DNA from 3 places in the Paraburkholderia megapolitana genome. Region 3 is predicted to be linked to each of the others. Evidence: riboswitches for the same ligand, from Rfam matches in the RefSeq annotation. Region 3 holds a riboswitch; each other region holds the start of a gene.
What was found. Region 3 has a riboswitch for cobalamin ahead of FNZ07_RS25740 (CbtB domain-containing protein). Riboswitches for the same ligand answer to the same signal wherever they lie in the genome.

Region 1: linked by a shared signal. The riboswitch ahead of FNZ07_RS24505 (TonB-dependent receptor domain-containing protein) and the one ahead of FNZ07_RS25740 (CbtB domain-containing protein) in region 3 are both predicted to bind cobalamin.
Region 2: linked by a shared signal. The riboswitch ahead of FNZ07_RS10835 (cobalamin biosynthesis protein) and the one ahead of FNZ07_RS25740 (CbtB domain-containing protein) in region 3 are both predicted to bind cobalamin.

Annotation. Positions count from the first base shown of each region.
Region 1 covers NZ_CP041745.1:2,522,824-2,528,283, reverse strand. Annotated here, with positions in the region: gene FNZ07_RS24505 (TonB-dependent receptor domain-containing protein) at 330-2,330, opposite strand; cobalamin riboswitch at 2,420-2,623, opposite strand; gene FNZ07_RS24500 (fatty acid--CoA ligase) at 2,867-4,510, shown strand; gene FNZ07_RS24495 (MaoC family dehydratase) at 4,533-5,003, shown strand; gene FNZ07_RS24490 (alpha/beta fold hydrolase) at 5,059-5,460, shown strand, end outside.
Region 2 covers NZ_CP041743.1:2,540,689-2,546,148, reverse strand. Annotated here, with positions in the region: gene cobN (cobaltochelatase subunit CobN) at 1-194, opposite strand, end outside; gene cobW (cobalamin biosynthesis protein CobW) at 201-1,304, opposite strand; cobalamin riboswitch at 1,530-1,796, opposite strand; cobalamin riboswitch at 1,844-2,067, shown strand; gene FNZ07_RS10835 (cobalamin biosynthesis protein) at 2,201-2,626, shown strand; gene cobO (cob(I)yrinic acid a,c-diamide adenosyltransferase) at 2,623-3,225, shown strand; gene FNZ07_RS10825 (cobyrinate a,c-diamide synthase) at 3,229-4,548, shown strand; gene bluB (5,6-dimethylbenzimidazole synthase) at 4,532-5,191, shown strand; gene FNZ07_RS10815 (DUF4136 domain-containing protein) at 5,290-5,460, opposite strand, start outside.
Region 3 covers NZ_CP041745.1:2,796,294-2,801,753, forward strand. Annotated here, with positions in the region: gene FNZ07_RS25720 (cupin domain-containing protein) at 141-524, opposite strand; gene FNZ07_RS25725 (LysE family translocator) at 527-1,138, opposite strand; gene FNZ07_RS25730 (LysR substrate-binding domain-containing protein) at 1,235-2,110, shown strand; gene FNZ07_RS25735 (CbtA family protein) at 2,174-2,908, opposite strand; gene FNZ07_RS25740 (CbtB domain-containing protein) at 2,921-3,130, opposite strand; cobalamin riboswitch at 3,179-3,321, opposite strand; gene FNZ07_RS25745 (histidine phosphatase family protein) at 3,336-3,896, shown strand; gene FNZ07_RS25750 (SMP-30/gluconolactonase/LRE family protein) at 4,167-5,460, shown strand, end outside.

The DNA of each region.
Region 1 (5,460 bases), 270 kb from region 3:
CACAACTTCCAGTGCAGATGCGCTCCTTCTTTCAATCTCGACCCGCGGCTCGGCTGGTTTGCGGGGCGGCAATATCCGCCTCAGGGACAGGAGACGTTTGGCGCATTCAGTGATGCCAGCCCGGACCGATGGGGACGTCAGTTGATGCGCCGGAGGCTGGAGCGGGCTCAACGCGCCGGTCGAGTCGACCCCAAAGCGCGGCTCTATGAATCGGATTACCTACTGGGCGTGCACGATAGTTATCGTGCAGGCGGAGGCTGCTTTTCGTCTCGCCGCAAACGCGTAAGTACCGACCGGAATACCACCACGGCCGGCCTCACTTCCCCCACCTAAAACGTATAAGCAACCTTCCCAAACGCCGTCCGCCCCAGCGTGTTATATCCATACGCCGTCACATACTGCCGGTTGAACAGATTCGACAGATTCGCCGACACCGTGAGATGCGAGTTGACCCGATATGAAGCGCGCAAATCGACCCGCGTATAAGACGGCAGATAAGTCGCATTGAACTGATCGTCAAACGTCGTCCCGCCATACAGCACAGAGACGCCCGTGCTGAGTGCATGCAGGTGGAACTCATCCCAGGTGTGATCGACGCTCAGGTTGACCGTTTGACGCGGGCGACGATTGAGCCAGCTGCGGTCGGTGATGTCCTGCGGATTCAGGATGCCGACAGCAAGACTGACGGGTGTGGACTTGCCGAGCGTGCCTTTGTATGAGAGGTCGATGCCCTGAATACGCGCTTCGCCGATGTTATCGGGCGCGAAGGTCGCCGAGTTATACGCAATCAGGTTATGCACACGGGTGTTGTAAATCGCCACCGAGAAATTGCCGAACGAAGTGGCCGCGTCGAGCGCCGCTTCGACTGAATCGCTGCGCTCGGGCCGGAGATTCGGGTTGCCGAATTGCGGGTAGTACAGATCGTTGAACGTCGGCAGACGGAACGCGTTGCCGTATGACAGTCGCGCCGTGTACACCGGCGTGATCGCATACGACACGGCGACATTGCCGGTGTTGACCGACTGGCCTTCGACGATCTCATGGCGTCCCGCGAGGAACACGGTGAGCGCGCCGAGCGTCGCGGACTGGTGGAGCGACACCGCGGAGTCATTGCGCGTCGGCACGCCGGTTGGGATATCGACGGGCAGGAAGGCCTGTTCGCGCGAGAAGTCGTAGGCAAGCTTCGTCTCACCCGACAGCGGCAGGCCGAATAACCGGAAGCCCTTTTCCTGATGCGTGAGCGACGTCGATGTGCTGAGGCGCGTCGAGTCGATCTTGTCGCTCGAAATACCCGGGCTGTTGGTGTAGTAAAACTGGCGGTCGTTCGCGTAACCGACGGACTGGTCGAACTGCGTGTCCGGTGCGATGTCCCAGTGGAATGCGACGCCCGTCGTCAACTGGTGATCGAGTTGCCGGTTGTCGCCGCCCGCATTGTCGTACGAGAGGTCCGACCGGTGATAAAGCGCGAACGTGGAAATCGACCAGTCGCCGTGCGCATAGCCGAGCCGGCCGTCGATATCCTGCGCGTGGTACGGATTGCGGCCTGCTTCGTGACCGTATGCGTAAGGCTGGGTCGTATCGATCCCGGCCGTGTTGTAGTCGTGCAGTCCCAACGAATAAGTGAGCCCGGCAAGCGCAGCAAGCGGGCCTGTCGAAGGGACACTGCCAGACGTACGAATCTGCGTATCGAACGTCTTGTTCGAGCCACCACCGGTGGAAATCATCGTCTGGTTGGGCTGATTCGCCGAGTGGCGTGTGAACAACTGCACGACACCGCCCACCGCGTTGGCGCCGAACGAGGCGGCCGCGGGGCCTGAAATCACTTCGACGCGCTCAAAGGCTGAAGCCGGCAGATCGGCCCATTCCGCTGTGCCCGTGGTCGCGGAGCCCACGCGGATACCGTCGATAAACACGGCAACCTGCGCACCCGACGAACCGCGAATGCTGACAGACGCCGTCGCGCCCGGCCCGCCGTTCTGCGCAACGGTAACACCGGGAAGCGTAGCGAGCGCCTGCGTGATGCTGGGATCGGCGGGCGAGAGCCGGTCGAGATCCTGACGCGTCAGAACGTGTGTCGTCGCGTACCGCTGATCGAACGATTGCGGTAGATGCTGCGTATCGCCGGTGACGACGATGTTCGGCAGCGTGGTCGTGGTGTCGGAGGAAGACTGCGGCGCCGTTGGCGGTGTCGAATCGTCAGCCGCCTGTGCGATCGATGCACCGAACGAAAGGGCGAGGGCGGCGGAAATTCCCGCGATTCCTGCAACTCCCGCAACGCGACGCAAGAAAGCTTTCTGAAAGAAAGAGGTTTTTCTAATAATGCTAGCCATGTGACAGATCCAGAGGTCGGAGCCGTCCTTGCAACACGCAACCGCATCATGCGGTGCTCGCGCTTCGGGACACCCCGCCCGGCGCGGCTGCAGGACCTCGGTTGATGGCAGGTCTCCTGGCTCACGGGTCGCCGCCCGGTGCCGACCTTCCCGGTTTCCCAGTGGTCACGATTGGCACGGACTCGCCGCTTACAGTTGCGGGGGCAGCCGCAGACTCGAAGCGTCGATCCATCGACGCGACTACTGCGTTCCCTTTTATCCCCATCACGGGAACCATCGAGGCGAGAGCGTAACGATTCCCGCGCGGCGCAGTCAATCTTTTCGGGCAAACGCGGGGCTTTTACGACGCGCTTTTGCAACGGCCCCGTCTGCGCCGCAATCTCCGCGGCGCGCCTACCCCCATAACGCTCCCCTGTTCGGGGATAGTCCGTCCCCCTGATCAAATCGATGATGGCATCAACCGGGATGCCACCGCACGCGATACGTACCCACAGCCTGTGTCAGCCCGATCGATTTCTCGACTCAAGGAGATTTAGATGCAGGACGCCGTGCAAGACATCACGCCTTCCCCGTACGCCTATCCGCTGCTGATCAAGCAGTTGCTGCATACGTCGTTCGTTCAGGCACCGGACCAGGAAATCGTCTACCGCGGCAAGCTGCGGATGACCTACACCACGCTGCAGGAACGCATTGCGCGACTCGCCAATGGCCTCGACGGGCTCGGCGTGCGGCACGGCAGCACGGTGGCGGTGATGGACTGGGACAGCCACCGCTATCTGGAGGCGTACTTCGCGGTCCCGATGATGGGTGCCGTGCTGCAGACAGTCAACGTCCGGTTGTCGGAGGCCGAGATCGCCTACACGATCAACCACGCCGGCGCCGAGGTGCTGTTCGTTCACACCGATTTCCTGCCGGTGGTCGAAGCGATCAAGGATCAACTCGAAACGGTGCGCACGTTCGTGTGGATCGATGAGCCGGGTGGTGAACCGACTGCGCACACCATTGCGTTCGCCGCCGAATACGAGGAAATGCTCGCGGCCGGCGCCACGAGCTACGACTTCCCCGACTTCGACGAGAACACCCGGGCCACCACGTTCTATACGACCGGTACCACGGGCCTGCCCAAGGGCGTGTACTTCTCGCATCGTCAGCTGGTTCTGCACACGCTGACCTTGATGGCGGCGCTTGCAAGCCCGATGTCGGGCCAGCGTTTTCACCGCGGCGACGTCTATATGCCGCTCACGCCGATGTTCCATGTGCACGCCTGGGGCATGCCATACATCGCGACGCTGCTAGGCGTGAAGCAGGTCTATCCGGGCCGCTATGTGCCCGAGCGTCTCGTACAACTGATCCGCGACGAAGGCGTCACGTTTTCGCACTGCGTCGGCACGATCCTGCACATGCTGCTTTCGTGCGATACCGCGAAGCACGCGGACTTCAGCAAATGGAAGGTAATCATCGGCGGCGGCGCGTTGCCACATGGTCTTGCGAGCGCGGCGCTCGAGCGCGGCATCGATATCTTCGTCGGCTACGGCATGTCGGAGACGTGCCCCGTGCTGAGCCTCGCGCAACTTCCGCCGCACACCGGGCCGCTCGATCGCGATGAAGAGGTGCGCTTGCGCTGCAAGACCGGCTTCCCCATTCCGCTCGTCGATCTGCGCATCGTCAACGAGAACATGGAAGACGTTGCGCACGACGGCAAGGCCTACGGCGAGATCGTCGCTCGTGCACCGTGGCTCACGCAGGGCTACCTGAACAATCCCGATGCCTCCACGCAACTCTGGGCTGGCGGTTACCTGCATACCCAGGACATCGCGAACATCGACGCGACCGGCAACATCCAGATCACCGATCGCATCAAGGACGTCATCAAGTCGGGCGGCGAGTGGATCTCGTCGCTTGAAATCGAGAGCCTGATTTCGCAGCACCCCGATGTGGCGGAAGTCGCCGTGATCGGCATCAAGGACGACAAATGGGGCGAACGGCCGGTGGCGCTCGTGGTGCTGAAGGCGGGCGCGGCGCTGACTGAAAACGGTGTCAAGGAACACGTGATGGGTTTCTGCAAGACCGGGCGGATCTCGAAGTACGCGGTGCCGCAGATCGTCAAGTTCGTCGAAGCACTTCAGAAAACGAGCGTCGGCAAAACCAACAAGAAGTGGTTGCGCGAACAGTTCGCGTGACCGGCCTTAAGGAGCAGACACGATGAGCATCAATGGATACAGCGTCGCCACGATCGACGATTTCGTTGGCCGCGAACTGGGCGTATCGGACTGGGTCACCGTCGATCAGGCACGCATCGACGCCTTCGCGGCGTGTACCGGCGACCGGCAGTGGATTCACGTGGACGTGGAGCGCGCGAAACGCGAGAGCCCGTTCGGCGGCACGATCGCGCACGGCTATCTGACGCTGTCGCTGCTGGCGGCGGCCGCGATCGAGGTCGGCATCATTCCCGCGGATGCATCGGCCGGGCTGAACTACGGGCTCGACAAGGTGCGCTTCATGACGCCGGTGAAGGCGGGTGCGCGCGTGAGAAATCGCGTGACGCTGGTCTCGGTGGAAAAGAAGGGCGGTGGCCGGATCATCGTCAAGACGATGAACGAATTGCAGATCGAGAACGAAGACAAGCCGGCGCTGATCGCCGAAACCCTGGCGATGCTCGTGGCGGCGGCGTAAGCCTTCGGATCGCACAACCAGGCTAACCAGACAGAGACGTTTGAGGAGCAGCACCATGGCGGCACATGACGAAAGCACGACACGCAGCGAGCAGGCGAACGACGTTGCGGCATCTGCCGCGGAAGGCATGCTCGGACCGAATCCGTTCGTGGGGCTGCGGCCACGCGACATTCTTGCTACCGCGCAACAGATCGGCACCCAGGCGCTGCGGCAACCGGCCTTGCTTCTCGAGCAGGAAGCGGCACTCGCTCGCGATCTGATGGCGGTATTAGGTGGCAGTGCGGACCTCGCGCCCTCGCAGGGCGACAAACGTTTCACCGATCCGGCGTGGCAGAGCAACTCGCTGTATCGCATGGCGATGCAAGGCTATGTCGCATGGCGCAACGCGTTGACAGGCTTTGTCGACCGCTCGACGCTCGACGACAAGAGCAAGGAACGCGCGCGGTTCGTCCTGTCG
Region 2 (5,460 bases), on a different replicon from region 3:
TGGCGCAGATAAGTCACGTTGGCGAGCCGCACGCTCGGGAAGTCTGGACCGAGCCGCGTTACGACGCTCGCGAGCAACGACAGCGTGGTATCGGCCGAGCTGAGCACCACGATGTCCGCAGGCTGCTGATCGATCCGGACGACACCCGCTGTGTCATCGACGAAGCCACCCGGCGTGGTACGCAGCAGATGCATGGCGCGTCAGGCCCGCTGTGCTTCGGCGTGTACCGCAGAATTCAACGCGGCATTGAATGCGCGCTGCAGCGCGGCCTGGTCGAGATCTTCGCCGATCAGCACGAAGCGGCTCTTCTGCGGCTCGGCCGCTTGTTCGTCCGCTCTCCAGCGCCGATCGAAGTAACTGTCGAAACGCCCTCCCACACCCTGCACTACAAGCCGCATCGGTGCGCCCGGCAATGCCGCGAAACCTTTCACACGATAGATCGTGTGCGTCTCGACGAGCTGCTGCAACGCGACGATCGTCGCCTCGCGCGATAGCGCCGTACATTCCACCACCACCGAATCGAAGTCGTCGTGATGATGATCGGGATCGTCGGCGGAACCGTGGTGATCGTGCCGCAGATGAATCGTGGTTTCCGACGCCGCCTCGAGCCCGAGCAACGCGTGCAGGTCGAGTTGACCATTCTGCGCGCGGACGACCTTCACCTGCGCAGGAATCTCTTCGCGGAGCAGCGCTTCGACAGCGGCCTGCTGCGTGTCGTCGAGCAGGTCGGTCTTGTTGAGAATCACAAGATCGGCAGAAGCAAGCTGGTCTTCGAACAGTTCGTGCAGCGGCGATTCGTGATCGAGATTCGGATCGGCCTTGCGCTGCGCATCGACGGCGACCGGATTGTCCGCGAACTGGCCGCTCGCGGCAGCCGGCCCATCGACCACCGTGACGACAGCATCGACGGTGAAGCTGTTCTTGATCGTCGGCCAGTTGAATGCCTGCACGAGCGGCTTCGGCAACGCGAGCCCGGAGGTCTCGATCAACACGTGATCGATCTGCTCGCGCCGTTCGAGAAGCTGCTCCATGACCGGGAGAAATTCTTCCTGAACGGTACAACACAGACATCCGTTCGCGAGTTCGTAGACCTGGCCCGCCGTTTCGCGACCGTCTTCATCGCAACCGATACCGCAGCCCTTGAGAATTTCCCCGTCGATGCCGAGTTCGCCGAACTCGTTGACGATCACCGCGATGCGCAGGCCGCCTGCATGTTGAAGAATGTGTCGCAGCAACGTCGTCTTGCCGCTGCCGAGAAAGCCCGTGACGATCGTGGCGGGAATCTTGCGCATCTGTGTCTGCATCGCTGCTCCGTGGTGGCGGTGAGGGATTCGCCGACAACCCGCGTGTGTCCACGCCACCGGAGGGCTCCGCCACGTGCTTCGCGATACGTCGTTCAACTGCTCGTCCATACGACAGAACGCCGCCGTGACAGGCCAGTAGAAGACGAAACGCGGGGACGATGACGCGGAGTACGGCGCGAATGGAAACACAAGGAAATCGTGGACGACACGCCGCATCCCCGCGGCGCGAACCCATTTTGTCTGGCCGGTATCCGGGCTAACGAATGAACCGCTTCACCTTCCCACGCGACGCTCATGTCGCGCAGTGGTCGATTGCATGCGAGTTGATGTGCATGCAGCGAAGCCGGTCTTGCAGCGCTTGCGCGCTGCTTTCGCTTACCGTTGCGGGGGCAGCACAGGTTGGTCCGTTCCGCGGTGGGAGGACGCCCTGTTTCCCGTTTAACTGCGTGCGCGGGAGGCGCGCACGCGAGCACCAGAGTGCGTGCGAGTGTAGGCCGCCGGCCTTGCTGCGTCAAGGAAGGCACTGTGTTGCCCTGTGATATCGTATGCGCTCGTTTGGTGCCCGCACGCGCGCTCGCGTGTGCAGTTAAACGGGAAACAGAAAGCGCGCATTGCGCTCAACCTGTGCTGTCCCCGCAACGGTAAACGGCCCGCGGCCTTCGAGCCGCACATGTCGTTCGAAGCCACTGTCCGCCGCGTGCGGATGGGAAGGCAACGACATGAGGCCGCCAGCCCGGATACCGGCCAGACGAGGGGGCGAACGTCATCGTCGAACTCGACGATGACGACGCCGAACGCCAGGTCTGCGGGGGACAGACACACGGCGCCCAGGTAATAAGCGATCGCTATTGCGCTGTCGAGCTGCCGACACGCATCGCCACATCCGAAATCCACCTATGATGAAGACCCTGATCGCCGGCATCGGCTGTCGACGCAATGTGTCGGCCGATCAGATCGATGCCGCGCTGCGTGCCGCGCTCGGTACGCACTCGCTCGCCGAGATCCGGGAAATCGCTACCGTCGATACCAAAGCGAACGAACCCGGCCTGCTCGAATTCTGCGCACGTCATGCGTTGCCACTGCGTCTTTTCACGCCCATGCAGATCGCCGCTATACCGCTCGCACCGCCTGCACGTTCGGCGGCCGCGCGAGTGCATCTGGGCATCGACGGTGTGTGCGAACCCTGCGCGCGACTCGCGGCACCTCACGGTTATCTGATCGTCGGCAAGACGGTGCACGACGGCGTCACCGTCGCACTCGTTGCCGATCCACTCGTTCACTCCACTCTCTCCGCTTCCACCGACCAGGACCTCGACCGATGAAAACCGATCCCGAATCGCATCAACGCATGACGCAACGGCGTCGCGAAGGACACGAAAAGAAGCAGGCTACCGCCACCGTCGAAAAAGGGCTGCTGATCGTCAACACAGGTAACGGCAAAGGCAAGAGCACGGCCGCGTTCGGCATGGCCGTGCGCATACTCGGTCATGGCATGCGGCTTGGCGTCGTGCAGTTCATTAAGGGCGCGCTGCATACCTCGGAACGCGATTTTCTCGGCGCCCAGGCGCACTGCGATTTCGTCACGATGGGCGACGGCTATACGTGGAACACGCAGGACCGCGACGCCGACATCGCCACCGCGCGCAAAGGCTGGGACGAGGCACGCCGCATGATCGACAGCGGCGACTACCAGATGGTGATCCTCGACGAACTCAACACGGTGCTGAAATACGAATACCTGCCGCTCGATGAAGTGCTCGCGGTGCTAACCGCCCGGCCTGCCGCGCTGCACGTCGTCGTGACCGGCCGCCACGCACCCGATGCGCTGATCGAAGCCGCCGATCTCGTCACCGAAATGCGCCTCGTCAAGCATCCGTATCGCGAGCAGCACGTGAAGGCGCAACGCGGCGTGGAGTTCTGAGCGATGCCGGCATGTCCCGCAGTGTTCATCAGCGCGCCTGCATCGGGTCAGGGCAAGACGACGGTCACGGCAGGGCTCGCTCGTTATCATCGGCGGCTTGGGCGACGCGTGCGGGTCTTCAAGACCGGCCCCGACTTTCTCGACCCCACCATCCTCGAGCGTGCAAGCGGCACGCCGGTCGAATCGCTCGACCTGTGGATGGTCGGTGAGGACGCGTGTCGCCGCCTGCTCGCCGAGGCTGCGGCGCAGGCGGATCTGATCCTGATCGAAGGGGTGATGGGTCTCTTCGACGGCACACCGAGCAGCGCCGATCTCGCCGCAACGTTCGGCGTGCCGGTCGTCGCGGTCATTTCGGCGAAAGCGATGGCGCAGACATTTGGCGCGATCGCCTTTGGACTCGCAAAATTCCGCCCGCAGGTCCCGTTTCATGGCGTATTCGCCAATCGCGTGGGCTCGGCTCGCCACGCGCAACTGCTGCAGGAAGCCTTGCCGCAGGACATCGCGTGGACCGGTCACATGGCAAGCGAAGCCGCCATCGAACTCCCCGACCGCCACCTGGGCCTACGGCACGCCGACGAAATCGACGATCTCGATGCGCGACTCGACCGTGTAGCGGATGCACTCGCCGCAACCGCGCTCGCCACCCTGCCGCCCATCGTCGATTTCACCCCCGCATCCGCTGCGCATGGAAGCACCCGGCTCCCGCGGCTGCTCGACGGAATGCGGATTGCCGTCGCACGCGATGCCGCGTTCTCCTTTATCTATCCGGCGAATCTCGCGCTACTCGAAACGCTCGGCGCAACGCTCGCGTTCTTCTCGCCGCTCGCCGACGAAGCCGTGCCAACCGACGCTCACGCGCTTTACCTGCCAGGTGGTTACCCTGAGCTACACGCCGCCACGCTCGCACGTAGCACTTGCACGGCAGCTTCGCTTCACGCACATGCAGCAGCGAAAAAAACCATCGTCGCGGAATGTGGCGGTATGCTCTACCTGCTCGACAGCCTGACGGACAGCGACGGCACGCAGACACCGATGCTCGGACTGCTACCCGGCCGCGCAACGATGCAGGCGCGGCTCGCGGCGCTCGGCATGCAACAACTGGACGGGCGACACGGCACACTGAGAGGCCATACGTTTCACTACACGCAGATGACCACCCCGCTCGACCCCGTACTGACCGCCACCCGGCCGCACGCCATGGGGCCGGCCGCGGGCGGCGAGTCCGTATACCGCTCGGGTTCGATCGTCGCGACCTATATGCACGGCTACTGGCCGTCCAATCCGGCTTTCACGGCCGCCCTGTTCCATGGCGAAACCCTTTGACGACAGCGAACGCGCGGCGGTCTATCGCGCGATCTACGAACGGCGCGACATGCGCCATTTCGTGCGCGATCCGATCGATCCAGCCACCCTGCAACGTCTGCTCGACGCCGCACATCACGCGCCGAGCGTCGGCTATATGCAGCCCTGGCGCATCACGCGCATTACCGATGGCGCACTGCGTCACGCGCTGCATGCGATCGTCGAGCGCGAACGCCTGAAAACCGCCGATGCGCTCGGCAAGCGGCGCGACGAGTTCATGAAGCTGAAAGTCGAGGGCATGCTCGATTGCGCCGAGCTGCTGGTCGTCGGTTTGATGGACGGTCGCGAGAAGCATGTGTTCGGACGACGCACACTGCCGGAGATGGATCTCGCATCGGTGGCGTGCGCGATCCAGAACATGTGGCTCGCCGCACGCGCGGAAGGACTGGGGCTGGGCTGGGTGTCGATCTTCGACGTCGACGAAGTCGCCGCGCTGCTGCATATGCCCGCCGGCGCGCGGCCGGTGGCGATCCTGTGCGTCGGCCATGTGGCTCAGTTCTACGACGAACCGATGCTCGAAAAGGAAGGCTGGGCGACGCGCATGCCGCTCACGGGCTGTGTGTTCGAGAACGGCTGGCCTGAAAGCGAACCGTCATCGAGCTAGAGCGCGCTCACGTCAATAACGGGTTTGCGCCGATCGCGATGCGACGGCGCGACGACGCGCGGTCCTCACTCGACGAAAACCAACCGCACGAAGACGCTTCAGGGCTCGACCGGTTTAACCGAGACGACGTCCGGTACGCTAGCCTCGTCCTTCGCTTGCAGTTTCACCTGCCAGTCCGTATGCCCCGAGTACGGAAACTGCGCGAGTGCGCTCTTCACCAGGTAAGGAATCGCGTGCAGCGGGTCCGCGTCGTGATCGCGGCTCGTCGC
Region 3 (5,460 bases):
TTAGCGCGTTACTCGGGCCCCATGCAAAGCACTTACTCCGGTCCCACGCCCGAAGGGGCGTTTGCGGACAATATGTGTGAACCGCGAGTGTCGCATTTCCGGCGGCTTCGATTCAAGACACAACTGATGGGGCCACACAACTATCCGAGTTGCTGCTCGATCGTGCGCGTGAGCGGCGTGTCGACGTCGCCCGTGTGACGCGTCGTCACCGCCTCGATCAGCACGATCCAGCACTCGTCCTGCGCAACCGGATTGTGCAGCACGCCTTTTGGCACAACGTGCACGCCCCCCTCGCCAAGCTCGACGACGCGGCCGCCTTCGTATTCCATCCGCAGCCGGCCGCGCACCACGTAGAACAGTTCGTCCTCGTCGCGGTGACTGTGCCACGCCAGTTCGCCCTTCACCTTCGCGATCTTCATGTACTGATCGTTGACCTGCGCCACGACTTTCGGCGACCAGTATTCGGTCACCGCGTCGAACGCGGACATCAGGTCGAACGATTCCGCAAACCCTGTTGCAACCATTGCTATCTCCACATTGGAACAATCGATACCGCCAGCAACACGCCGAGTAGCGTATTGACAATGCGCCATTGCCGCTCGGTGCGCACCAGCCGCGCGAGCAGCACGCCAGCTGCGCACCACAGCGACAGCGACACCGCCGCCGACACCCCGAACGCGCCGCCAAGCAACAACGCGAGATGCAGCGGCCCATTCGCGAGCATCGCGAACGACGCCGCCGCGCCGAGGGCCATGGCCCAACCCTTCGGATTGAGCCAGAGCAGACACGCCCCGCCGAGCAAGGTGGTGGGCGCCGCCGTCGAGCGGTCGAGATCGGGCGCCCCGCTGCGCGCGACCCGCCACGCCAGCCACAGCAGATATGCGCTGCCGATCGCCTTCATGCCGGTCTGCAGCACGGGCGCGGCCAGCAGCACGCCAGCGAGACCGGCGGCGGCAGCGGCGGCCAGCGACGCAAGCCCCAGCGCGATGCCCGCCATCAACGGAATCGAGCGGCGAAAGCCGAACTGCGAGCCCGACGCAGTGGCGAGCGCCGTCGCACCGCCGGGCGTCACGGTGGCAACGGCGGCAAACAGGATCAACGGTGCGATCGAGCCGGTCGAGGTGGCGACGAAGGACATGGCAGCGTTCCGGAGCAAAACGTCACTGTAGTCATCTCGTTCACATTAGAAAATCGAAAGTTTCTGATGATTCACATTAGACAATATAATGTGACGATGAACCGAAATCTCGACCTCGCACTGGTGCGCACTTTCGTTGTGGTTGCCGACCACAGCAGCATGACCGTTGCCGCCAACCGCCTGCATTTGACCCAAGGCGCGGTGAGCCAGCAGATCAAGCGCCTCGAGGAGGCTTTGGGTTGCGACCTGTTCGATCGCGTCGGACGCCAGCTCGAACTGACCCAGGTCGGCGAGCGCTTTCTCGGCAAGGCGAAACGCCTGCTCGGCATGAACGATGAAATCTGGGCGGATATGGCGGCCCGTCCGATACTCGGCCAGGTGCGCCTGGGTGTCCCCTACGATCTGGTCGGCGCCTGCTTCGCGCCGATCTTCAAGGCGTTTACCGAAGCGTGGCCGAACGTGGAGATGGCGATTGTCTGCGGTTCATCGCCGGAACTCGCGGAGGCACTGGCGCGCGGTTCGCTCGATGTCGCAGTGATCGAAGAACCTGCAACCGAAGCAAGTGGCGAATGTCTGCGTGTCGAACGCCTGGTGTGGGTCGGCGCGCGCGGCGGCAGCGCGCATCTGAAGCGACCGCTGCCGGTCTCGATGGTGAGCGACACCTGCGCATTCCGGCAGACCGTGCTCGGTGCGCTGGGCAGCAGTGGCATCGAGTGGCGCACGGTCTTCGAGAGCGGCAACATCGAAGCGACCACCGCGACGGTGCGCAGCGGGCTCGCTGTGACCGCGTGGCTGACGTCGACCGTGCCCGCCGATCTCGACATTCTCAGCGCGGATGCTCAACTGCCCGAACTTCCGCCGTTCGCGATCAGCCTGCGATTTCCTGCGCAGGGCGCCAACCCGGCCGGACGCGAACTCGCGCAGTTCATTCGCGATGGACTGCTGCGGCAACATCGGCCCGCGCCGATGTGAAGCAGCAACGCGCAGCAGGATTTCGCCGATGTCGCGCTCGCTCGACTTCTCGACTTCAACCGTTCACAGCCCGGCCGGCAACACGTTGCGCGAGCTCTGCTGTGCACGCTCGACGAGCGCACCGAACAGCAACCCGATCGTCGTCCACATGATCGCCTGCATGCCAAGCGCCGCGAGGCGGAATTTCCACAGCAGCGCAGCGGGGAATGCAACCGGCACTTCGTTGATCGACGGTAGACCAAGTTGCACGGCCGCGATGATGACGATAAAAACCGCACCTGCCACGATCGCTCCGTTCCACGCACCGAAGCGTGCCGCCGCGTGACGGCGCAGCTTCAACGAAAACACCGTCGCCGCCAGCGAGATCGCGATCATCAGGAAGAACAGGCCCGTGCGATAGCCGATCGTCTCGGGGTCGCCGATCGACGGAGGATTCGCCGGGTACTTGAGATTCGGCACGATCACGATCGCGACGAACGCTGCGAGCGCGAGCAACGCCGACAATGCACGTGCACCGAGCCGACCCGAGCGGCCATATGCATACGCGAACACGAGCGAGAACAACCCGCCCACCGCTGCGCCATACACGACTACACCGGTCAACAAACCGAGCCCCGCCTGCGTGTGACGGCTGACAATTTCCGGTTCGGGAGCTTCGCCCTTCGCCGCATCGGCCTTCTCTTCGAACGAGATCGCCTGATCGACCTGCGGTTCGCCGGCGATCTTCGCAAAAGTGAACGTGAGCAATCCCGCGACGATGCCCGTGAGCATCCCGCGCATCAACAATCTACCGACCATGTCGACTCCCGGTTAGTGGCAAGGAAAGCCGAGCAGATGGCGGCCGTCGTGCACGAACTCGTGCACGTACATGCCGGGGATCAACGACGTCGCGCCCTCTTCGGCGCCGACGAAGTAGATCGCCAGTAACAGCAGCAGGCCGCCGAAGATAATCCACGGCAGCAATTCACGCAGAGGGATCGGCACCGGCTGGACAGCCGGTTTGAAAACAGCATCGGTCATGACGGACTTCTCCTGGGGTTACGCGCCCCGATAGTCGTGGTGGTCGTGAGAAAAAGATGACGCGAAGCGAGGGTCTGGCTTCCGGTTCTTCATTGAACCGATTACAGTGGCGCGACCGCACCGGACTTGCACCGGCTTCCTTGCTTCAGCGGCGTTATTCTACGCGCTAAACTTCGCGGCACATGCTTCATGGGAGATCAGCGCAATGCACACGCGGTTATGGCTAGTGAGTCATGCAGCGACCGCCGCGATGCGCAGCGGCCGCTTCCCCGCCGACGATCCACTCGATGCGCGCGGTCAAGACGACGCGCATGCGTATCGCACACAACTCGATGTGCCTCGCGATGCGCTCGTGTTCAGCAGCCCTGCCCCATGTGCTCGCGAAACGGCCGCAGCGTTGAATCTCACCGCCGACATCGCACCTGCGCTTGCCGACATGAGTTACGGTCGCTGGCATGGCCAGCGCGTCGCGGACATCGCAACAGACGAGCTGCCGATGCTCTCCGCCTGGAGTACCGATCCCCATGCCGCGCCGCCCGATGGAGAATCGTTCGCCACGGTATCGACGCGGGTTGCGCAGTGGCTCGAACAACTTGCCGATGTGCCTGCCGTCGTCGCGGTCACGCATGCTGTCGTGATACGCGCCGCGCTACTGCATGCGCTACGTGCACCGCTCACTGCTTACACGCGAATCGAAATCGGCCCGCTCTCGCGCATCGAATTGCAACGTTCGACGCGCGGCTGGGTCTGGTGGCCCGCTGCATAGATAGTGGGATCGATCTGCGCGTCGCTCATCTCCTGCATGCGCTCCGCATAAGGCTCGACTTTCATTTGCATGTCCGTTGCGCACGCACATGGTGCGCAGCTCTTCATCGCACTCGCACAATCTAACGCGCGTGTAAGGCTTGCGAACATCGTCGCATGCAACACGCGTCGATATTCTCGTGCAATTGTCATCGCAACATCACCCATGTTCGCGATTCGCGAACTATATTGGGAGGTCAGGGAAAAACAATACTGCTGAGAGGATTCACCGATGATCAAGCATCGCATCTATTCCGCGTTTCTTTCCGCCGTGCTGATCGCTGCGATCGCGCCGGTATGTCAGGCGCAGCAGTACACCACCGACTGGATCGCCAACACCTTCGGCACCGACGCCACGCATGTGGGCAGTACCGCGCGCTCGATGTGGGTCGCGCCCGAAGGCGTCATCTACACGGCGTCGTTCTGGGATGAAAACGAAGGTGGTGTTGCGCTCTATCAGAGCGGCAAGAGCATCGGCTCGTTTGGCCTGCACAACGAGTTCCAGGGCAGCGCCATTACCGGCAACGCCACATCGATCTTCGCCGCCTTGCAATTCAACAACGTGTACGGCAGCGGCGCAGTGGGACGCTACAACCGCACCACGCAAACGCGCGATGTACTCATCAACGTCAGTGCGGACACAACCGAAACCCATGCCGATGTCGTGACCGGGCTCGCCACCTCGGGCTCGGTGCTGTATGCGAGCGACCTGCCTGGCAATCGGGTCCGCGTCTACACCACAGACGGTGTCTGGCAGCAGGACATCAACGTGACGTCGCCAGGTGCGCTCGCCATCGACAGCTCCGGCAATCTCTGGGTCGCCCAGAAGAGCGCAGGCACAATCGCCGAATTCAGTTCCACCGGCACGGCGATGAACACCATCCAGATGCCCACTGGTGCGAAACCTTCGGCGCTGTTCTTCGACACGACGAAACAACTGCTCGTTGTCGGCGACGAAGGGCCGGACATGAACATCAAGGTCTACAACACCTGGCTCATTCCATTTCAGGTCGGTACGTTTGGGATCAAAGGCGGATATCTCGACAACACGACGGGTATCAAAGGCCAGGTCGGCGACAAGCGCTTCACGCGCGTCACCGGTATCGGCAAGGACTCCGCCGGCAACTTCTATGTGCTGAACAATCCATGGGGCGGCGGCTGGGATCTCGGCCGCGACGGCGGCACCGATATTCACGCCTACAACAAAGGCGTCCTGCAATGGACACTGCAGTCGCTGAACTTCGAGGGCGTCGGCGCACCCGATCCGGGTACGGACGGGGCGTACTTCTATAGCGGCACTAACATCTACACGGGCACCGCCGGAGGAACCTTCGTTGCGAACACCGTCGATCCGATCGACTATCCATCCGATCCGCGCCTCAACATCAACGATACGCAGCGCGACGAGCACTTCGGGCAGATTGTCTCGGTAGGCGGCAACCGCATTCTGGTTGCGTCAGGACAGAACCCGGCGATCTTCTACCTGTTCCACTTCAACGCTGCGAACGGCTATGTCGCGATACCGG